3 regions of the Peribacillus sp. NPDC097264 genome follow, and region 3 is predicted to be linked to each of the others. Evidence: predicted binding sites of a transcription regulator. Region 3 holds the regulator's gene; each other region holds the start of a gene.

The links. The regulator LexA, encoded in region 3, represses DNA repair genes until DNA is damaged. The targets are predictions, from matches to a motif close to CGAACATATGTTCG.
Region 1: the regulator LexA is predicted to act here: its motif matches at 2,989-3,002, upstream of ACQKL0_RS07625 (Y-family DNA polymerase).
Region 2: the regulator LexA is predicted to act here: its motif matches at 2,296-2,309, upstream of uvrB (excinuclease ABC subunit UvrB).

The regions. Positions count from the first base shown of each region.
Region 1 is NZ_JBNNSR010000004.1:112,429-120,260, reverse strand. It holds gene ACQKL0_RS07640 (alpha/beta hydrolase) at 1-839, shown strand, start outside; gene ACQKL0_RS07635 (iron-sulfur cluster biosynthesis family protein) at 886-1,209, opposite strand; gene ACQKL0_RS07630 (YolD-like family protein) at 1,312-1,644, opposite strand; gene ACQKL0_RS07625 (Y-family DNA polymerase) at 1,670-2,929, opposite strand; gene ACQKL0_RS07620 (NlpC/P60 family protein) at 3,326-3,985, shown strand; gene ACQKL0_RS07615 (DUF3221 domain-containing protein) at 4,041-4,574, opposite strand; gene ACQKL0_RS07610 (SDR family NAD(P)-dependent oxidoreductase) at 4,730-5,521, opposite strand; gene ACQKL0_RS07605 (MBL fold metallo-hydrolase) at 5,518-6,513, opposite strand; gene proC (pyrroline-5-carboxylate reductase) at 7,035-7,832, shown strand, end outside.
Region 2 is NZ_JBNNSR010000001.1:261,347-269,178, reverse strand. It holds gene ACQKL0_RS01355 (catalase) at 234-1,841, shown strand; gene ACQKL0_RS01350 (DUF2198 family protein) at 1,990-2,220, shown strand; gene uvrB (excinuclease ABC subunit UvrB) at 2,440-4,425, shown strand; gene uvrA (excinuclease ABC subunit UvrA) at 4,432-7,311, shown strand; gene ACQKL0_RS01335 (DUF4097 family beta strand repeat-containing protein) at 7,539-7,832, shown strand, end outside.
Region 3 is NZ_JBNNSR010000002.1:192,150-199,981, reverse strand. It holds gene ACQKL0_RS03625 (CotD family spore coat protein) at 1-263, shown strand, start outside; gene ACQKL0_RS03620 (N-acetylmuramoyl-L-alanine amidase) at 502-1,194, shown strand; gene ACQKL0_RS03615 (YqhV family protein) at 1,421-1,696, opposite strand; gene ACQKL0_RS03610 (VanZ family protein) at 2,060-2,668, shown strand; gene ACQKL0_RS03605 (peptide MFS transporter) at 2,721-4,214, opposite strand; gene ACQKL0_RS03600 (GlsB/YeaQ/YmgE family stress response membrane protein) at 4,967-5,203, shown strand; gene ACQKL0_RS03595 (hypothetical protein) at 5,374-5,661, opposite strand; gene lexA (transcriptional repressor LexA) at 5,855-6,478, opposite strand; gene yneA (cell division suppressor protein YneA) at 6,638-6,949, shown strand; gene ACQKL0_RS03580 (YneB family resolvase-like protein) at 6,962-7,618, shown strand; gene ACQKL0_RS03575 (DUF896 domain-containing protein) at 7,683-7,832, shown strand, end outside.

The DNA of each region.
Region 1 (7,832 bases), on a different contig from region 3:
ATCGGCTCATGTACATGAAGAAGAAGGAAGATGATTTCATCAAATATCGTGAAGTCTTGGCTAAACGGTTCATTCAAGAGGATTTTGATACCCTGCCTAAAAGCGAAATCTGGGTACCTTCTCCATCTGGGTATTCCTTGAAATGCATGTTTATTGAACCGCATCCTACGAATAAGTGGATCATTATTGCTCACGGCGTGACAGAAAATAAAACGAACTCGATCAAGTACATGAACATTTTCCTTAAGCGTGGATTCAATGCGGTCATCTATGATCACCGTCGTCATGGAGACTCCGGTGGGAAAACAAGCAGCTATGGACATTATGAAAAATTCGACTTGAAAGCCGTGATTGACGAGTTAAAAAAACGTAAAGGTTCAGACCTTTTCTTCGGCATTCATGGTGAATCCATGGGGGCTGTGACCCTTCTTCTATATGCGGGCATGCTTGAAGATGGAGCAGATTTTTATATTGCCGATTGTCCATTTTCCAATTTTGAAAAGCAAATTCAACATCAAATCGGTATGGAAATCCCTTTTCCAACCTGGAGCATCTTTCCACTTGGGCGCATGTTCATCAAACTTCGTGATGGATATTGGACGAACGAAGTATCACCGATAGATTTCATTAGTACTATCGAAAAACCAGTGCTGTTCATTCATAGTGAACCTGATACTTTCATTCCCGCTTCCATGACACTTGAATTATATGAAGCAAAAAAAGGACCAAAACAACTTTACCTCGCAAAAAACGGGGCTCACGCACAATCATATAATGCTAATCCCAAGGAATATGAGGAACGGATCGACCAATTTCTCGAACAGCTTGTATTGAAATAGACAAAGGAAGAATCTCACGACTATCGGGATTCTCCCTTTGCTTTTTTTAGAGTTTATTAAAGTAACTCATCCTTGGATTCAAGATTTGATTCGGGCTTTTTAGCTGAAAGCAGTTTGCTTCGACCACAAAGTCTATTGTCATGATATCATCGAGAAAAATCATTTTAGATTTTTCGACATAAAGGGGAACTCCATTGGTCTCCACTTTTTGATTATCCTCCTCAAGCTCGTCAACGAGCCAAAGAGCTGTCACGCCACTTACTACGCAACCACAGCCATCTGTATCATATTTCAACTGTAAATGTCCTTCTTTTCCCTGTATTTTATCGGAAAGTTTTTCGGCTGCTCTATCTGTCCATACAATGTACATCTCATTTCCCCCTATTCGTTCCATTCCCCCATTATAAACGATGAAAGGACCCCTGTCCTTTTCCCGCACTCTTGTGCATCCATGGGGATAATCCCACCATTCTTATTCCATCAATCTTACATCCGCTATATGGGAAAGTTGAATATAATGTGGTTGCTGAAAATGGTCAATAATATGAAGTCTTTGCAAGCATTCATCATAATAATGAATGCTTCCGATTAAAAGCTGGTATCGGGTTCTGTCATAATAGGCAATCATGACCTCTCTACCTTCTTCCATCGCTTCCCCCATCACAGCATTCATTTCTTCAAACTGCTGTTCATCGAGAATGCGTCTTGCTTCATGGCTATCCTCCGCCACCCAATCCCGCAACATCTTCACATGTTCCGGTAGCATCATGGATGTCCATTTGATACGCCCCCGATCATGAATCATTCTTTTTCCTCCTCTGACGACTTTGTCAAGCCTTATGCCCGCCAAGCAATCCGCTTCTATAAACGGCCGTCCCGGCTTTCGTATACGAAACCGCGCGCAACAGTGATTTTGAACCATATTTATGTCGAATGCGGTCAACGGTATAACTCAATTCCCGCTTTTTCCACCGTGAAGCATCAAATAAAGTCAGCTGCATCTCATTATCATCCACAATATTCGAGAGTGTGACCGAAACGCTACGAACCGTTTTTTGCTTATGATAGTTTTCATGAAAAAGTTCAAGACAGACTTTATACAATTCCATTGTGATATTTGTCGGTTCCTCAATCGAACGGGAGCGATGAAACCCACCGCCAAACTCATCCTTACTATAACCAATGCTCAGACTGATCGTCCGTCCAGCCTTCCTATGGGTACGAGCCCTTCTTCCGACTTCCTCACAAATTTCTACCATAACCTGCTTGATCTCGTGTTCTTCCTTGTAATCACGGAGTAAAATCTGACTTTTACCAAAGCTGACCTGCCCCTCGATGATCGGCGCCCCGAGATCTGACAAATCGATTCCCCAGGCATGATGATAAAGCTGATTGCCCATAATCCCGAACTTCGCTTCAAGCAATTGAAGGTCATAATTGGCAAGTTGCCCGACAGTGAATATTCCCATGCCATGAAGGGTCTTTTCCACCCTCCTTCCTATCCCCCACATTTCACGAAGCGGAGAAATCGGCCAAAGCTTAGCTGGTACGTCTTCATATGTCCACTCAGCTATTCCTGTATGTTTGGCCTCGAGATCAAGAGAAAGCTTCGCCATCAGCATGTTCGGCCCAATCCCGATTGCACTTGGAATCTGTAATTCCCTTTCAATGTCATCTTTTATTTTCCTGGCAATATTCCAGGCATCCCCCCATAAAGAAGCCGCTCCATCAACTTTCAAAAAACTTTCGTCCACACTGTATACATGAATCGCTTCTTTTGGAACATAGCGGTGAAACAAGCGCGTAATCTCCGTCGAAACTCTCAAATAAGTGGCCATTTTGGGTTCAACGACTAGAATGCGTCGATCTTTCGGTATCTCAAACTTCCGGGAACCGGTTTTTATACCGAATTCCTTCTTTAGCTTTGGAGAAGCCGCAAGCACAATGCTCCCCTCCCTATTCTTATCACCCACCACTGCCAAATAACATTCGAGCGGGTCCAATCCATGCATGACCGCTGAGCAGCTAGCATAAAAACTTTTCATATCAATACACATAATTGATTGTTTCGGCATCATGCTATAATCCATTTTTTCTTCACCCTATACAGAATATACGTTCGTGTTTATATTATATCCCTCATTCTAAACGAATAAACGTTCGCATTCAATGGAAGTTTCATGACAAATTTCCACCTTTTTATGGGAACTTTTTAAATACCCATAAATACCCTTTAATTTAAAAGTAATCCATTATATCCAACTAGTTTTTATAAATATAATTAGTTGGTATCTTGCCCAAAAGGGGAACCGAGTCTTTTAACCCTTTTACTATTTAAGAAAAACGATTTCGCTGATTTTCACTAAGTATTACTACTTATTTTTTGTAATGAAAATGTAATCAAAAACTGGTTTGATTGTCACAATGGTATTGTAGGATAATATTGTTAAAGAAAAATAGAGAGATAGAGAGAGGAAATGAGATACATGAAGAAATGGATTGCCTCAGCTGCTGTTGCTTCTGCATTAATGCTGACGCCACTTCAGGCGTTTGCAAATATTGGAGATCAAACCCTCAGACCCGGAATGACACATAGTGATGTCAAACAACTACAGACCCTATTAAAAACTAAAGGTTATTTCACATATACTGGTTCATCGACTACTTACTACGGAACCTATTCAACAACTGCCGTAAAAAACTTTCAAAAAGCTAAAGGATTGACTGCCGATGGGATTGCAGGAAGAAATACCTTCAATGCGCTCGGTGTTTATAATATCAATAATACAAGCATGATTAATTATGCAAAAACATTGATAGGCTCGCCATACAAATGGGCTGGCACGACACCAGCAGGATTTGACTGTTCGGGGTTCATCTATTATGTATTCCAAAAATCACAAGGAATTACCCTACCACGGACAACATCCCAGCTTTATGCGAATACCGGATTGAAAGTATCAACGCCATCAAAAGGCGATCTTGTATTCTTTGATACTTCTTCTGGAAAGACGGGTGTTTCCCATGCTGGAATCTACATTGGAAACAATCAGTTCATTCATGCTTCCTCTTCTAAAGGAATTACCATCACCGATATGAATAACTCCTATTGGGCGCCAAAATACCTGGGTGCAAAAACTTTATAAAAAAACATAAGACTAAAACGAAGCAGGGCAGAATCTATTTGATTCTGCCCTGTTATTATTTTAGATATAAGATTTCTTCAGTAGAATCGTCTACGGTCACAGTAAATGATGCGTCCAAGTTGGAGCGATTCATCATTTCAATATTGTATACATGCTCGGAAGGGAAATGAATGATTTCAAGAACCATGAAACGCTGACTAGGAGCTTTAGTCACATGCTCAAGTGCAGCAGTTACGGCCTTTTGCTCTTCTAGACTCTCTTCATCCTTTAAAATCCGTATCAATTCTGCATCCGCTTTCGAAGGAAATGATTCTTCGACCTCTCCACCGTACCATGGTTTAACTTTCATCCCGATTGCCAAGTCTGAATAACTGAGCTTTGCCCCATGTTCATCTTGTATATACGTATGATTTTTCACCTTGTAATACGTCCCTTTTATCAGAATCCGCTTATCATCTAAATCTGTAATGAATCCTTCTTCTCCCTTGCCAATGGACTTATGGGGTTGCTCTTCAGAGAAGGATTGACAGCTTCCCAGAATGAAAAAAAGGAATAAAAAGATAAAAGACTTTCCCATAACGAGCTTCATACAAAATCCCTCCTATAAAACAGACGAATTTACCAATGAAATGGTTACATAAAATGGAAAGTTAATCCAAATAAATTCAAAAAAAAGGGAATGTCAGATGACACTCCCCTTAATTTCTTATTAAAATAGTAATCTTCACTTATATTTAGAAGTATCTATTTTTTAAAAAATGCTTTTTTCCCAACGGTCTCAGTGATTCTTGGAAACAAGGTATAAAACTTACTCACCATATTCATCCAGGCGGGCAGATTGACTTCCCGTTTATTAGTTAGCATGGCAGCAACGATTTTGGCTGCTACATCCTCAGGCTTAAGCATGAATTTCTTAATGCCCTTCATATATGTCCCGGATTCATCCGCTATAGTAAAAAAGTTGGTTTCGATTGGCCCAGGATTGACGGTGGTCACATGAATGTTGTCTTCCATCAATTCAAGCCGGAGAGCATTCGAATAACCAAGCACCGCGAATTTAGTGGCTGAATAAAGTGTGGACTTAGGTGTTGCAATTTTCCCTGCCTGTGACGCAATATTAATGATGTGGCCCGCTTGTTTGCGCTTCATATGTGGAAGCACAAACTTCGTACAGGCCATCAAGCCGATTACATTGACAGCAAACATCCCTTTACTCTCTTCTAAATCCGTATCAAGGACTTCTTTAAACGTGCCGTGCCCGGCATTATTGACCAACACATCCACGGTGCCGACCTGGTCGTGGATGTCAACGAAGACCCTTTCCACTTGTTCTGTATCGGAAACATCCAACTTCCATACAAAAACATCGACCCCGTATTGGCTGGTCAGGCTCTCCTTCAGAGTCTGCAATTTATCCAGGCTCCTTGCCAAAAGAACGAGTCTTGCCCCAAGTCGGGCAGATTGAATCGCAATTTCCTTTCCAATTCCTCCCGAAGCCCCGGTAATGACAATGACTTTCCTGCTTAATTTACTCAATAGATTATCCCCTTAGAAACTGTCGTCGCACTTGAATATAAAATGACACCCGATTGCATTTCCAATTCGATTTCACCCAAATCCTCCAGATAATCCAACTGACCGACCGTTTCCGAGAGTGTCAAGTCGACTTCCTGACGATAAACTTTTGGGAAGAGACGCTGACACACTTCAAATCCCGTTAAAGGTTTTTCTTGGAGCATGCTTTTCACCTGCATGGCCCGATTATGCTGTCGCTCAAATCTATATCGAATCAAATCGGACACTTTCTCTCCATCAATTTCTCCCCCATGTCCTGAATAAACCTTAGAAATCGGAAAGTCTAATAGTTTTTGAAGGGAGGCATTGTATTGAAGCAATGGCCGTTGACGAACGCCACCCACAATCAAGGGTGGCTCCATTAATGGATTAGGCGAAATTCTTGCAAGTAAGTGGTCTCCTGCAATCATTAAGCCGTCACTCTCCCGATAAAAGGAAACATGGCTTTGCGCATGACCAGGAGTCTCGATCACTCGCCATCCTGGAAGGCCCGGAAGTTCGTCACCCTCAGCCAAATGTGCTTGCATGTTCCTTTTACTAAGGAATTGGATTTCTTCTTTGTCATGGGTCAATCTATGTTTCAATTCTTCAGCCACGCCCAATTTCCCTGCAAAGTCTAGAAAGAAAGAATTATGGGTGTCAAGGAACTCATCGCTTAGAGTCAGCCACCGCTGATTGTTTTTATGACCATACACCGGGACTTTCTTATCGAAGAAATCGAGTGCACCAGCATGGTCTGGATGATGATGCGTCAAGATTATTTGTTCAATATCAGATAGTTGCAGCCCTAATTCCCCAAGTCCAGCATTCAGTGCCTCTTTTGATTGTACGGTTTTAACCCCCGTATCAATTAAAGTTAAGGCATCTCCTTTAACTATGTAAACATTTACATCGCCCACTGCAAACGGCGTCGGCAGAGAAAGCTTTGCGATATCCCCATTCCAATTCACCATGTCTATTTCCACCTTAATATTATATTTAAATAAGCTTATATATCCGTAAAATTTGGTATTTCCTTATTTTATTAGAAAACTGTGTATGTAATCACTATTTTACATATAATCCTGAACATTGTCATTATTTTCACATAATTAACGACTATATTTTAAGGCTCAGCATATATTACTATTGACAGAGTACTCATGCATCCTTCATAATCACAAGTAATTAAAGACGGCACGGCTATGATTGAGGCCAAGTAAATAATGGATGGCGTAAAGAGAGTGAAGTTCTTAAATGTGCTGAAAAGCTTCACCGTCCTCTCTATTATTGAACCTACCTTATGAGCCTTCAGTAAAACTGACGTTCATCCCACGTTAGCGGATTCAAGTGCAACTTCCTTTTTATTTTGTAGGAGTTGAACAAAGGTGGTACCACGGAAGCCAGACCTTTCGTCCTTTATTGGATGAGGGGTCTTTTTTATTTTATTTGGGAAAACTGACCGTTACTAGTATGCATTAAAGGAGTGAGTGAAATGAAAAAAATAGCTTTTATCGGGGCTGGATCAATGGCCGAAGCAATCATTTCCGGTTTGGTCACTCAGCAAGTAATAAACCCGGCTGACATTTTTGTGACCAACAAGAAAAATGATGAACGATTCACTTATCTAACAGAACAATATGGGGTTACCCCAACACGGTCTCTTCCGCAACTACTAGAGAATGCGAACATAGTAGTACTTGCAGTAAAGCCAAAAGATATTTTAACCACGATGCAATCCATAAAGGAATACATCCGGGAAGATATGCTAATCATTTCCGTTGTGGCAGGGGTCCATACGGTAAGCCTTGAAGGGATTGCAGCCAAACCGGTCGCCATCGTAAGGGCTATGCCTAATACATCGGCAGCCGTCGGACAGTCAGCCACTGCCCTGTCGGCCAATGCACATACAACTGAATCGCAATTGCAGACGGCCATCACACTATTCGAAACGGTGGGCTCGGTTGCCATCGTCGAAGAAACACAGCTTGATGCCGTAACGGGCTTATCCGGAAGCGGTCCCGCTTATATTTATTATCTGGTCGAGGCTCTGGAAAGATCCGCGGAATCCATTGGCCTTGATGCCGTAACAGCAAAGCAATTAATCCTTCAGACATTAACCGGTGCAGCCGAAATGCTGCAGAAATCGCCAAAAACACCAGCGGTACTGCGAAAAGAAGTCACTTCACCGGGAGGGACCACGGAAGCTGGCCTGAAAGCACTTCAAGCCCATCAGGTACAAGAAGCATTTATCTCCTGTGTTCAAGATGCCACCGAGCAATCCAAGCGAATG
Region 2 (7,832 bases), on a different contig from region 3:
TAAGTGCACATATACTGCGGAGATGCCTTCATTGGAGTAATCTCCATGATTTTTATCGGTATCATTGGCGATAGTGTGAAGGAGATTCATTAATAATAGTACAATATACTCACGTCAATTAGTAGGTGTTTTTTGGAACTTTTTGTAGGTAATTAGAACGTAATTTACATTAATTGAAGAATTTTGAATTAATATGAGTGAAGTTTGAGGAATTGGGGATGTTAGTTGGGGTGATGGATGATATTTACAAAGGAGGAAATTTAGTGTCTGATAAATCCAAAGAGACGAATAATGAATCGGAAGAAACCCTGACCAACCGACAAGGGCACCCCATAACGAATAATCAAAGCATCCGGACTGTTGGAAACAGGGGACCAAGTACATTAGAGAACTACGACTTCCTGGAAAAAATGAGTCACTTCGATAGAGAGCGGATTCCGGAGCGGGTGGTACATGCACGAGGTGCAGGTGCACATGGATATTTTGTTCCGACAGGCAAGGCGGGAGACGAGCCGGTTTCTAAATATACGAGAGCAAAGGTCTTTCAAGAAGCGGGTAAAAAAACACAGGTCTTCGTCAGGTTTTCTTCGGTCATTCATGGGGGAACCTCCCCTGAAACATTACGTGACCCTCGTGGATTTGCCGTTAAGTTTTATACGGAAGATGGAAACTGGGATTTAGTAGGGAACAACCTCAAAATATTCTTTATCCGCGACGCCATGAAATTTCCTGATTTGATCCATGCCTTCAAACCCGACCCTGTTACAAACATTCAGGATGGCAGAAGGATTTTCGATTTCTGCTCAAGTTCTCCGGAAACCTTCCATATGATCACCTTCTTATTTTCGCCTTGGGGCATTCCGGCTAGCTACCGCATGATGCAAGGTTCCGGGGTCAATACGTATAAGTGGGTGAATCAAGAGGGGGAAGCAGTCCTGGTCAAGTACCATTGGGAACCAAAGCAAGGGATCAAAAACTTGACGCAGAAAGAAGCGAATGAGATTCAGTCGACGAATTTCAATCATGCTACACAGGATTTATATGAAGCAATCGAAAATGGGGATTATCCAGAATGGGATTTAAATGTACAGATCATGAGTGATGATGCCCATCCTGAACTGGATTTCGATCCATTGGATGATACGAAGATTTGGCCAAAGGACCAATTCCCATGGCTGCATGTCGGCACGATGGTTTTGAATAAGAACCCGGAAGATTATTTCACCGAAGTCGAGCAGGTTGCTTTTGGAACGGGAGTCCTTGTAGATGGATTGGATTTCTCGGATGATAAGATGCTCCAAGGCCGCACATTCTCGTATTCGGATACACAACGTCATCGCGTAGGGGCAAATTATCTGCAACTGCCGATCAATGCACCGAAAAAACGGACGGCGACCAATCAAACGGGCGGCCAAATGCAGTATGAAGTGGGTAGAGGAAACCAAAGTCCTCATATCAACTACGAACCATCGACTGTAGGAGGATTGAAAGAGGCTGAGCAAACGGGTAAAGAGTATACCCCATTTGTGGAGGGCAAACTGGTCCGTGAAACGATAGACCGCCAAAGCAACACCAAACAAGCAGGTGAAACGTATCGTGAATTCGAGGATTGGGAAAGGGACGAATTGATCTCCAATCTAGTGGATGCACTCGCGCCTGCCGATCCACGCATTCAAGAGAAGATGATTGCACTTGCTGAAGAGGCCGATAAAGATTATGGCCGCCGTTTGAAAGAAGGATTAGCGGCAGCTTCCCAACATACTGAGTCTTCCAAACCAATGGGTGGTACGGACAATCCAGGGGAAGCGGTCGAAAAAGGTCATGACGCCGATCCATATTAATAGGATGTAAAAAGTGAACTCCCTTCCTTGAAGGGGGTTTCCCTTTTGTATACCGCTTGTTCGTTTTGCAGGAAATAGATTGGCAAAAAAACAAGGAATCATTTAAACTGTAACTACTCTATTTTTCTCTTACAAAGGAGATGAAAAAATGATTAAATTTCTTTCAGCCCTTCTATTACCCGGTCTTCTAGTCATGCTATTTTCAAGGGTCACCTATAACTATATTGTAGGTCTTATACTAACGGTTGCATTGATCGCCGCTTCCGCATATAAAGGTTATACACATACGAACTTATTAATAATCATTGATGCACTATCACTGACGGTGGGTTTCTGGTTATCAAAAAGAATGATGAAACGAACAGCCAAGAGCGCCTAATTTATAGAGGTGCTTTTTTTGTCTCGATTTCTATGAAAAGGACTCTTTGACCTGCTAGGTTATAAAACGCGAAACAGAATGTTTGTTCGCTTTTCGGTGGTTTGTTTTGAGGATATTGTGGTAGAATGTGTATATATAGTTCTTTAAACGGAATAAATAGAAGGAATAAATCATATCCCTTTTTTCATATAAAACTAATTCAGTAGGAGGCCATGCTTGGTGAAGGAAACGTTTGAGTTAGTCTCAAAATATTCTCCACAGGGAGATCAGCCAGCGGCGATAGAAAAGCTTGTTGCTGGCATAAAAGAAGGAAAGAGTATGCAGACGCTGCTTGGTGCGACAGGGACAGGGAAAACATTCACTGTCTCCAATGTCATCCAACAAATCAATAAGCCTACCCTTGTCATTGCCCATAACAAAACGTTGGCAGGGCAGCTTTACAGTGAGTTCAAAGAGTTTTTCCCCAATAATGCGGTTGAGTACTTTGTCAGCTATTACGATTACTATCAGCCAGAAGCCTATGTGCCTTCCACTGATACTTTCATAGAGAAAGATGCCAGTATCAATGATGAAATCGATAAACTCCGCCACTCGGCGACATCCTCTTTGTTCGAACGGGAAGATGTCATCATCATCGCCAGTGTATCTTGTATTTATGGGTTAGGTTCCCCGGAAGAATACAGGGAGATGGTGGTATCGCTGCGTACTGGTATGGAGATAGACAGAAATGCACTGCTGCATAAACTTGTAGATATTCAATATGAGAGAAATGATATTGCCTTTCAACGTGGAACGTTCAGGGTCCGCGGAGACGTAGTTGAAATCTTCCCGGCCTCAAAAGATGAACACTGCGTTCGGGTCGAGTTTTTCGGGGACGAGATTGACCGGATTCGGGAAGTCGATGCCCTGACTGGCGAGATCACTGGTGAACGGGAACATATCGCCATCTTTCCGGCATCCCATTTCGTCACACGTGAAGAGAAACTGAATGTGGCGATTCAAAATATTGAAACGGAACTTGAAGAACGATTGGCAGAACTTCGTGAAGATGAAAAGCTTCTTGAAGCACAGCGATTGGAGCAACGGACCCGTTACGATTTGGAAATGATGAGGGAGATGGGTTTCTGTTCGGGTATCGAGAACTATTCCCGTCATTTAACCCTACGCCCCGCAGGAGCTACACCTTACACCTTGATTGACTATTTTCCGGAAGACTTCCTATTGATTGTCGACGAGTCACATGTAACCCTTTCACAGATCCGCGGCATGTTCAATGGCGATCAGGCTCGGAAGCAGGTATTGGTGGACCATGGATTCCGCCTACCCTCTGCGAAAGATAACCGCCCACTCAGATTCGAGGAGTTTGAAAAGAAAGTCCATCAATCCATATTCGTTTCGGCAACTCCAGGACCATATGAATTGGAACATACGCCGGAAATGGTCGAGCAAATTATCCGACCTACTGGATTGCTTGATCCTACCATTGAAGTGCGACCGATTGAAGGGCAGATTGATGACCTGATAGGTGAAATTCAGGAACGGGCTAAACGGGATGAACGGGTATTAATTACGACATTGACGAAAAAGATGTCCGAAGATTTAACAGATTACCTGAAGGATATAGGAATCAAGGTTCAGTACCTTCATTCTGAGATAAAAACGTTGGAAAGAATTGAAATCATCCGGGAATTGAGGATGGGGAAATATGATGTCCTTGTCGGGATCAATCTTTTGCGGGAAGGACTGGATATCCCCGAAGTGTCCTTGGTGACCATTCTTGATGCTGATAAAGAAGGGTTCCTCCGCTCGGAACGTTCACTCATCCAAACGATGGGCCGTGCCGCCAGGAATGCAAACGGGCACGTCATCATGTATGCCGACCGGATAACGAATTCGATGGAACTGGCCATCAGTGAAACGACGCGCCGACGGGAAATCCAGGAAAAATTCAACAAAAAGCATGGAATCACACCACAGACCATCCAAAAGGATATCAGGGATTCCATCCGGGCTACACAAGTTGCTGAAGATGGGGAAGCGTATCAGGAAGATCCGGCTATCAAACTGTCTAAGCTTCCGAAAAAAGAGCGCGAAAAAGTGGTGGCAAGCATGGAAAAAGAAATGAAAGAAGCGGCAAAGGCACTGGATTTCGAACGGGCTGCCGAACTGCGTGATTTAATATTAGAGTTAAAAGCGGAAGGGTGACGAAACATGGCAATGGATAAAATTGTGATTAAGGGTGCAAGGACCAACAACCTCAAGAATATCGACGTCACGATACCGAGGGATAAGCTTGTAGTGCTAACAGGATTATCCGGTTCCGGGAAGTCGTCCTTGGCTTTTGATACGATATATGCGGAAGGACAAAGACGTTATGTCGAATCACTCTCGGCTTATGCCCGCCAATTCTTAGGGCAGGTGGATAAACCAGACGTGGATATGATTGAAGGGTTATCTCCTGCGATATCGATCGATCAGAAAACGACGAGCAAGAACCCTCGTTCCACTGTGGGAACCGTAACGGAAATTTATGATTATTTAAGATTGCTATATGCGAGGGTCGGCCGGCCGACTTGTCCGATCCATCATATCGAAATCAGTTCCCAGACGATTGAACAAATGGTTGACCGTATACTTGACTATCCGGAACGGACAAAGCTTCAAGTATTGGCACCACTCGTTTCAGGAAGAAAGGGAACACATGTGAAAGTGCTGGAAGAAGTGAAGAAACAAGGGTATGTCCGTGTGCGGATTGATGGGGAGATGTATGACCTCAGTGATGATATCACCCTTGAAAAGAATAAAAAGCATTCAATAGAAGTCATCATTGACCGGATCGTCATCAAAGAAGGAATCAGGGCAAGACTTGCAGATTCCTTGGAAAGCGCTTTGAAGCTTGGGGATGGCAAGGTCATTATAGATGTGATGGGCGAAGAGGAATTACTCTTCAGTGAGGATCATGCTTGCCCAATCTGTGGTTTTTCTGTTGGGGAGTTAGAGCCGAGGATGTTTTCTTTCAATAGTCCATTCGGGGCCTGTCCGGATTGTGATGGTTTGGGTGCAAGGCTTGAAGTGGACCGTGATCTGGTCATCCCGAATAAAGAGTTAAGTCTTCGCCAGCATGCCATAGCGCCATGGGAGCCGACGAGTTCTCAATATTACCCGCAGCTCCTTGAAGCTGTAGCGACTCATTATGACATCGATATGGATATCCCGGTCAAAGACCTTCCGGAAGAGAAACTGGAGAAAATCTTACTGGGATCTGGTAAGGATAAGATCTATTTCAGCTATAAAAATGATTTTGGAAGAGTGCAGGAAGGCCATATTCCGTTTGAAGGGGTTTTACGAAATATCGAACGGCGCTTTAAGGATACGAACTCCGACTATATACGGGAGCAAATGCAGAAGTACATGTCGGAGAATCCGTGTCCCACATGTAAGGGGCATCGATTGAAAAAAGAAAGCCTCGCTGTCCTCATTCAAGGTGTCCATATAAGCGAAACAACGGCTTTATCGGTTTCAGACTCCTTGCAGTTTTTCGATAACCTCGAGTTGACCGAAAAAGAAGCCGCGATTGCGAAGTTGATCTTACGGGAAATCCGCGAACGCCTTGGTTTCCTTGATAACGTCGGGTTGGATTATTTGACGTTAAGCCGGGCAGCAGGAACATTATCGGGTGGGGAAGCTCAGCGTATCCGGTTGGCTACCCAGATAGGTTCACGTCTGACGGGGGTGCTGTATATTTTAGATGAACCTTCCATCGGTCTGCATCAGCGTGATAATGACCGATTGATTGACACGCTAAAAAACATGCGTGAAATCGGCAATACGCTCATCGTGGTCGAGCATGATGAAGATACGATGCTTGCGGCAGATTATCTGATTGATGTGGGCCCGGGAGCAGGTGAACATGGTGGAGAAATCGTAGCTGCCGGCACCCCGGAAGAAGTCATGAATCATCCCCAATCATTAACGGGCCAATACCTTTCCGGAAAGAAGTTCATCCCTCTTCCGTTAGAACGCCGAAAAAACGACGGACGGTTCATTGAAATCAAAGGGGCTAAGCAAAATAACCTGAAAAACGTCAATGTTAAATTCCCACTTGGGGTGTTTACATCGGTCACTGGGGTTTCCGGTTCTGGTAAAAGTACGTTAGTGAATGAAATCCTTCATAAGTCTCTAGCGCAAAAACTGAACCGTGCCAAGGCTAGACCTGGGGAATACCGTGAAATTAAAGGGATTGAACATTTAGATAAAGTGATTGATATTGATCAATCGCCAATTGGCAGGACACCTCGTTCTAACCCGGCCACCTATACAGGCGTGTTCGATGATATTCGTGACGTTTTTGCATCAACGAATGAAGCGAAGATCCGTGGGTATAAAAAAGGACGTTTCAGCTTTAATGTGAAGGGCGGCCGTTGTGAAGCCTGCCGTGGTGACGGAATTATTAGGATCGAAATGCATTTCCTTCCTGATGTCTATGTTCCATGTGAAGTCTGCCATGGAAAAAGGTATAACCGTGAAACACTGGAAGTGAAATATAAAGGGAAAAACATTTCTGATATCCTTGATATGACCGTCGAGGAGGCTGTCAACTTCTTCGAAAATATCCCGAAAATCAAACGGAAAATACAAACGCTATTTGATGTGGGGCTAGGGTATATCAAGCTTGGGCAACCGGCAACCACACTGTCAGGCGGTGAAGCCCAGCGGGTGAAGCTCGCTTCCGAATTGCATCGCCGCTCAACTGGCCGTTCATTTTATATCTTGGATGAACCGACTACCGGTCTTCACGTCCATGATATCGCCAGGTTGCTTGAAGTCTTACAGCGACTTGTGGACAATGGGGATACCGTTCTCGTTATCGAGCATAATCTTGATGTCATCAAGGCATCGGACCACATCATTGATTTGGGTCCTGAAGGCGGAGATAAAGGCGGGACCATCGTAACCAACGGAACACCAGAGGATATTTGTGAAGTGCCTGAATCTTATACAGGGAAATATTTAAAGCCTGTGTTGACCCGTGATAAAATCCGGATGGAAAAATGGATCGAAGAAAAGGAACAAGAGCATGAACATGTTTAAGAGCAAGCCAATTTCGGCTTGCTTTTTGTAGAAATATGGCAGGTTTCTTTTAATTAATCAGTTGATTAAAATCGATTGAACTCCATTATTTCCGGGGAAATGTGTTCTTTCCCCTTTCAGAAATTGTCGCCACTCTTTGTCGATAAATGGAATTGGGATAATTATGAAACTTTTCACCTGTCTGGGCGTATGTATGTGTAAGGTACTCTAAGAAAGTGGGGATGTCTATGCAAGCGGAAAAACAGAGAATATTAGAGATGGTACAAGAAGGAAAGCTGACAGCTGTAGAAGCATTGAATCTGTTGGAGGAATTAGAAAAAGCTAGTTTGGAGAGTGATGCAAAAGAGCAGAAGTTGCAAAATGAGCTATCCACCGTTGTTGTCAATCAGAAAAGTGATGACAGTGCCCAGGATACCTTCAAGAAGAATGTCCAATCCTCTAAGGAAAAAATCTTAGGCTTCGTTGAAAGTGCATATAAAAAGATTAAAGAAACGGATTTGGATTTTAACTTTGGGAAATCC
Region 3 (7,832 bases):
GTTGTAATTGTAGAAAGTGCCGTGAACAAAGGGAAGAAGTGATTACTAGCCCAACTGAAACGGTTGTTAATACCAGAGTGAATCGGCGGGTAGTGAAGCATATACACCCTACTGAAGTTATCAATGTAAATAGAACCATTGTAAGAAATGAACATTATTATCCTGTAAGGGAACGGGAAGTATATGAAACAGTGGAAGAAAGTTTCAACTGCGGAAGCAATGTTAATAACTCTAATCGTTGCAGACCGTTTTGGAATAGATAATTAACATGTAGGGCACTCATCAGAAATGAGTGCCTTTTCCCTTTTCAAGAAGTAGTAAGCTTTCAAAGAGTAAATCATACTATTATGTAATAATAATTTTTAGGCTGTCATTCTAATATGGGCCACCCCTGTATTATTCAAGTTCTTTAGTCGTGTATCACTGCTTTGAGAGTAATCAAATGACAGATGTACAAGCATTTATAGGGGTTATACATATAATTAATAGGAGGTGATAATTATGGTGAAAATATATATTGATCCAGGTCACGGGGGGAAAGATTCAGGCACTGTAGGAAATGGATTGAAAGAAAAAGATCTTACATTAAAAATTGCTAAAAGAATCAGGGAGTTACTTGCACGGTATAAGAATGTATCGACAAAGATGAGTCGTACAGGAGACACCTTCCCGTCCTTATCGGCACGGACAAACGAAGCGAACGCCTGGGGAGCTGATTTCTTTTTGTCCATCCATATTAATGCCGGTGGTGGACAAGGATATGAAGATTATATTTATACATCCACTAATCAGGTTACTAAAAAGTACCAGGATAATATCCACACTGAAATCCTGAAACTTGTGGATTTGAAAGATCGTGGACAAAAAACAGGAAATTTACATGTGCTTCGGGAATCCACTATGCCTGCTTTATTGACTGAAAATGGCTTCATTGATAATGTTTCTGATGCCTCTAAGTTGAAAAAGAGTGCTTTTATTGAAAATTTGGCTCAAGGACATGTCAATGGAATCGTTAAATCATTCAATTTGAAAAGGAAAGAGGAGGTACCAAGTAACACTCACACGATTGTAAAGGGTGATACTCTTTATAGCATTGCCATAAAATATGGAACAAGTGTGTCTAAACTTTTAGCTCTGAACCCTAAGGTTAAACCCAATTACCTTGAAATCGGTCAAAAACTGCGAGTGAAATGATAGCTCTGGATGGTGAATGAAACATTATCAAGTACTTCGAGATACCACACTACACACCATATCTAATCCCTTCTCTTATTGAGATTAAAGAAGTTGATTAAGTGAATTGTAGAAATGGCTGTCACATATGTAGATAATCTGAAAATATCGTTGGTGAAATCAAAAAGGTGCCGAAATGTTTTATCTTGGGCAATCCCATTTATTGAGAATGGTTGTTTTATGCTTATTATTCGCTTTTTATTCCAATAAATATAATGGTCACTCCTATAAAGATGCATGAAACTTTAAAGAGGGAAAGCTTTTCGGTCATCCCGAATAAGCCAACAGCTGTTGTACTAATAAGTATTATAGGTCCAACAAGTGCGAGGGAACTATTCACAACCAACGCTTTTTCGATATCATTAAGTCTTAACATGAGTATAGCTGCGAATATTTCTATACTTCCCGAAAGCAAACGAAGTAAACCCATTATAAGAACGGCTTTTTCAAAAGCTATAAACATGATTTTCCCCTCCGAACTTTTGGCACGTTTATCTTATGAATCTATTTTAAAAAATAGGACAACTTTATCCTATCCCGGTGGTCGTTCCATTTGAAAATACCCATCGTTATGGACTTTATGAAGGGGGTCAGGTGGAAGTCAGGTGACACGGTATCTTTCTTGGCTAAACAGTACGATAGCCGACAGATACCAATATATATATATAATAAAAGTCGGTCAGAAATTACGTGTTAAGGAGTATGTCAACGGAGAGAAAAAGTAGGAAATCTTATGAGTGTTGTACCAAGCGCTATATCTTTCATATTGACGGTATGTCCTCAATAGCCTAGGATGTAATGGTATTCGTTAGAAGGAGGGCCCCATATGACTTATAAAACGCTATTGCTTACGCTTCTGTTCTCACAGGGGTTATTCTTCGGTGGTCTACCTATTTTTCTTCAACTCCTATTCTATTTGAACCCTTGGGTGATCATGGTTGTATGGGTTTGTATTGTAGTCTCTGTGTTGATGATCGTCTTATTGGTCAGGGGGGAAACAATAAAACTACCCCGATTGTATTGGCAGGTAGCGATAAGTGGTTATAGTTTCTCTTTGCTAGTTTTACTTTTCTTCCGACCTGAAGGACAGGAATATTCGTATAATATTATCCCGTTATCTACAATCAGCCCTTATTTAACTGGTGATTCGAATTGGCTTGTTTCTTTTTATAATCTAAGTGCAAATGTAGGATTATTCATTCCATTTGGATTGTACCTGCTATCCAGAAAGGGAAAAAAGATGACCGGTATTCCAAGATTTCTTATTCCCTTTTTCTCAATCTCAATCATAGAAATATGCCAGTATGTTTTTCAAAGAGGAAGTTTGGATATAGACGATCTGATCTTGAACCTTATTGGGGTATATTTGGGATATTTCTTGTATCGTTGGTTCGTGAAAGTGATAGATATTATCCCCGCAAAGCGGAATGCATGAAAAACAAAAAAAGCCAGCTTGTCCATGATAGGAGAAGCTGGCTTTACATTTGTTAACGTAAGCCTTTCATAAAGCCTTGAATCTTTGGTGATATTGCCAATAGGATAAATCCTAAAATCAATGAAGTGATTCCGATAGCCCCGAAATAGACCATTTCCGTGTCCGCAGAGTAAAATCTTACAATTTGAGCATTTAATGCTTGTGCTGCTGCATTGGCTAAGAACCATAAACTCATCATTTGTGCTGAGAACGCAGATGGAGCAAGTTTAGTCGTAGCTGACATACCAACAGGTGACAAGCATAGCTCTCCAATTACTACAAGGAAATAACTAAGTACAAGCCATAATGGGCTAACTAATGAACCGGCTCCTCCAAAATAAGAGGGAACCAAAATTACTAGGAATGATAAACCAGCAAAGAATAGGCCAATTGAAAACTTTTGAGGTATAGTTGGCTGACGTTTCCCTAATTTAACCCATAACCATGCGAATAAAGGAGCTAAAGTAATGATGAACAATGGGTTTAAAGATTGGAACCATGCTGGTGAAATGTGAAAACCTGCAAATTCTAACTGTGTCCGTTTATCAGCATAATTTGCTAAAATAGTTGAGCCTTGTTCTTGGATGGCCCAAAACATGACAGCTGCTATAAATAAAGGAATATAGGCTAGTAAACGTGAACGCTCAACAGCTGTTGTTTTCGGACTACGGTACATCACAATAAAATACATGGTAGGAATAAGAATTCCAAGAATACCAACAAGGCCGATAAAGCTATTAAGTGTTAAGAGACCATTTGAGATAGCGATTGCACAAATGATGGCAATAATTAAAATAGCTAGCCCAATCTTGGTGTAAACAGATTTCTTTTCATTCGGAGCCAAAGGATTGACAGGGGTTATTCCTGCAAGTCCCAGATTTTTTTTCTTTGTAGCCATGAAGACGATTAATCCAATAAACATACCAACGGCTGCAATACCGAATCCAAGGTGGAAATTGTACTTCATTCCAACTGTTCCGACAATAAGCGGAGCAATGAATGCACCCGTGTTTATTCCCATGTAGAATATGCTGAAACCAGAATCTCGACGGTTATCGTCTTCTGCATATAGCTCCCCAACAATACTGGATACATTTGGTTTTAAAAGACCTGTACCTATAACGATTAGTATCATGGAAACAAAGAACATGGAAATGCTGCCCGGTATGGCAAGTGCAATATGACCAAGCATAATCAATATACCGCCGTAAAAAACGGCTTTCGATGTTCCGAAAATCCTATCGGCTAACCAGCCACCAATAATTCCGGACATATATACTAACGATCCATAGATGGATACAATGGCTAGAGATGTTTTTTCATCAAGACCTAATCCACCTTTAGATACCTCATAATACATATAGTATACAAGAATGGCCTTCATACCATAATAGGAGAAGCGCTCCCAAAACTCCGTGAAGAAAAGAGTGAATAGTCCTTTAGGGTTTCCGAAAAAACCTTTTTGAGGAATGCTATCCAAAATTTTCTGTTTATTTATTGATGACATACATTCTCCTCCTTTTATTATAGTATAATAACTTTTCTTAGAGCAGTTGTAAAGAATATTTAGTGTATTTTAATAATAGTTCATAATAAGTGGTGTTTATATCCCGTTTTTGTGAAATACAGGACTATTGAAATGGCATAAATAGGTAATGAGGTATATATTAGAGCCCTTTAATCACGTTGGATTGAAAACGCACCGTTCATTTGATATATAATCCATTAAGTAAATGATTTGGGGTTTCGAATTGCAAGAACCTTCAATAAGTTATGAAAATCCAATTTTAAATGGTTGTGTAGAAAAAATGATGATGAATAAAGGTTGAAATATTAAAAAAGTATGGTAGGAAATAGTGTAAATAATTGAAAATAGGAATATTGTCATATCGACAAAAGAAGCCAAAATACTTATTCTAGTATAGAAAGCAATTTAATTGTTTTCTTTTTTACCATGTGGTGCCGCCAGATAATTGCAGTTATCTGGCGGCATTTATTATTATAACCAAATAATAATTTTCAACCATTCTTACTGGATGGTTTTCTTTGTGGTAGGGAGAACGGAAGATCAAACACTAAAGGCCACCCTTTTTAGGGCGGCCTTTTATAGTACCTATATAGGTAGAAGTATATAAGCAGCCGATAAGTTTATTGCCTGAGGAGCTTAAGTGATTTTCATTAGTCACAAGTCTGTTCTATTAATAAAAAAATTTCATAAATTTTAGAGAAAGGAGGTGGTTATTTTTGGAGCTAATTTGGATGTTAATTGTTGGTGGAATAATTGGATGGCTGGGAAGCCTGATTTTAGGAAGGGATATGCCGGGTGGAATTATTGGAAATATCATTGCTGGATTTGTTGGAGCATGGCTTGGTACTGCAATATTAGGGCCAATCGGACCTGAAACAGAAGGGTTTTACATTGTGCCTGCGTTACTGGGTGCCATAATTGTAGTGTTCATTGTATCCATTATCATGAGAAATACAAGATGGAGGTAGAAAGCAGAGGGTATACGATTGAATAAATTTTCCAGAATCACGTGTAGATGGTTTAGAGAAAGCTGATCTATATGTGTCCATTATTGCTTGAAAATGCTGTTCAACAATACTGGACAGTTTTTTTGCGTAAAAAAATAGAGGTTTCGATTAAAGGATCGATCAGTGTTTACTCAATCCGAATGATTATCAGAGTTTCTAAAGGATACGAAAGCTGTTTTAAGTGCGGCGTAATTACCGATACTGGCGTATCCGTAAAACCATCCCATAAAAATCCCGGTAGTCAAGTTATGCCGATGGCTTATGAATATAGAAATGATTAAACCAAGACATAACGCAATAGTGGGTACGTAACTTCGGGGGATAGGAAAGAGAAACTTTATAATTTGGGTCAAAATCATGATAGTTGGGATAGCCATTACAGCATCCCAAAAATTCGTATGTATCGTCGGAAAATCCATAGTAACACCACTTTCAAAAAGAAATGTCTATTGAACTTAATTTCACCGGATATAAAAGAATTATACCTTGTTATTTTGACTCGGTTTGTTATTCAATGCTCTCTAGTAAAATATTATAATATTGCTTCTGTCATATACATAGGATGTAATACATAGACTTAAAACAAATAAAAAAAGCGCAATTTGTGCGCTTTTAGTGAATTTGCCTATATAGCCCGATCACTCTTCCAAGAATGGTTACATCTCTTAGAATGATAGGTTCCATATTGGAGTTTTCCGGCTGAAGCCGTATGTAATCCGGTTCCTTAAAGAATCGTTTAACGGTGGCTTCATCATCTTCCGTCATGGCCACGACGATATCTCCGTTATTGGCATTGCTTTGTTGTTTTACAATGACATAATCTCCATCATGAATTCCTGCTTCAATCATACTTTCACCCATAATTTCAAGCATGAACACATGATCATCATGTGGAACCATACTTTCAGGAAGAGGGAAGTATTCCTCTATGTTCTCAATGGCAGTTATCGGCATACCTGCGGTTACTTTTCCGAGAAGTGGTACGTTAACTACGTTTGTTTTTGGAATGTTATTAGATTCTTCTATATTTAAAATCTCAATGGCCCTTGGTTTAGTCGGGTCGCGTCTGATTAAGCCTTTGCTTTCCAAACGAGATAAATGTCCATGTACAGTCGAACTTGATGCAAGTCCCACAGCTTCGCCAATCTCTCTAACGGAAGGTGGATAACCTTTTTGACGAACTTCATCTTTTATGAAATCAAGAATATCCTGCTGCCGTTTTGATAGTTTAGTCATATACGCACCTCTTCTCTATAATTCTTTGCTATATTATAGCATGGCTCTCCATGCTATACAAACATAAGTTCGAATTTGGTTGTTGACTGAAACAAACGTTCGTATTATAATTCAATTATCAACTAAAAACGAACGTACATTCGCTATGGAGGGATATTAATGAAGACATTTTGCAAAAATAATATCTATACGATTCTATTAGCAGGATTTGTATTTATCTTGTCTATTTTATTCTCTTTCACATTAGATAGTAATCAAAATAAGGATTTCCTTTCGATTGAAATTAACGAAGGTGATACTATATGGGAGATTTCAGAAGAATATGGTCAAACCGAATTGACAAAAAAAGAATTCATTGGTTGGATAGAAGAGTATAACGGTGTAAGGGCGGATACGATTAAGGCAGGTCAAATCATTGTCATACCAGTTGAAAGTGAAAAAGTAGTCCAAAGTTTGGCTAGTAAGCAGTAAAGGTAGGTTCATATGAAAGCAGTCATCTATTGTCGGGTAAGTACAGAAAAAGAAACACAGGAAACCTCGCTAGCTAGGCAGGAAGAGGAATTAGTAAAGTTAGCAGAACATAATGACATGGAAGTCGTTTCAATAATAAGAGAGCAGGCAAGTGGTTACGAACTGAACCGTGACGGGATATTTGACATGCTTGATCTTTTTAAGACAAAAGAAGCGGATGTTCTCCTGATTCAAGATGAAACTAGGTTGGGAAGAGGAAATGCTAAAATTGCCTTGTTTCATGTTGTACTTAAAGAAGGAGTGAAGATTTTCACACTTTCTCATGATGGTGAATTAGAGTTATCGGACTCTGATGCCATGGTTATCCAAATTGTTGGTATTGTAGAAGAATATCAACGCAAACTACATAACCTGAAAATTAAACGTGGTATGCTTAGGGCCGTTGAAAATGGCTACCGCCCCCAGAAAAACCTGAAGAACCAAAGAAACTCCACTGGCAGGGATCGTAAAGAAGTACCCATAGAAGAAATTGTGAAACTGCGTTCGAATGGATTAACTTTTGCCGAGATTGCGGCAACACTGAGAGGCTTTGGCTATGACGTGTCAAAAGCAACGGTACACCGCAGATTCTTGGAATACCAGCAAGGTACACCGGAGAATCAATCATAGAACTTGTAATTTCACTTTTTTTTTAATACCATGTCAATATCCGTATATATAAAGGAGAAAAATTATGCTATCAAAAGAAAAAATGGCCCGTATCAATGAACTTTCTAAAAAAGCTAAGGGAGAGGGCTTAACTGTAGAAGAGGCGAAAGAGCAAACTTCCTTACGAAGTGAGTATTTGGAGACATTTAGACGTTCAATGGCTGATACGTTAGAA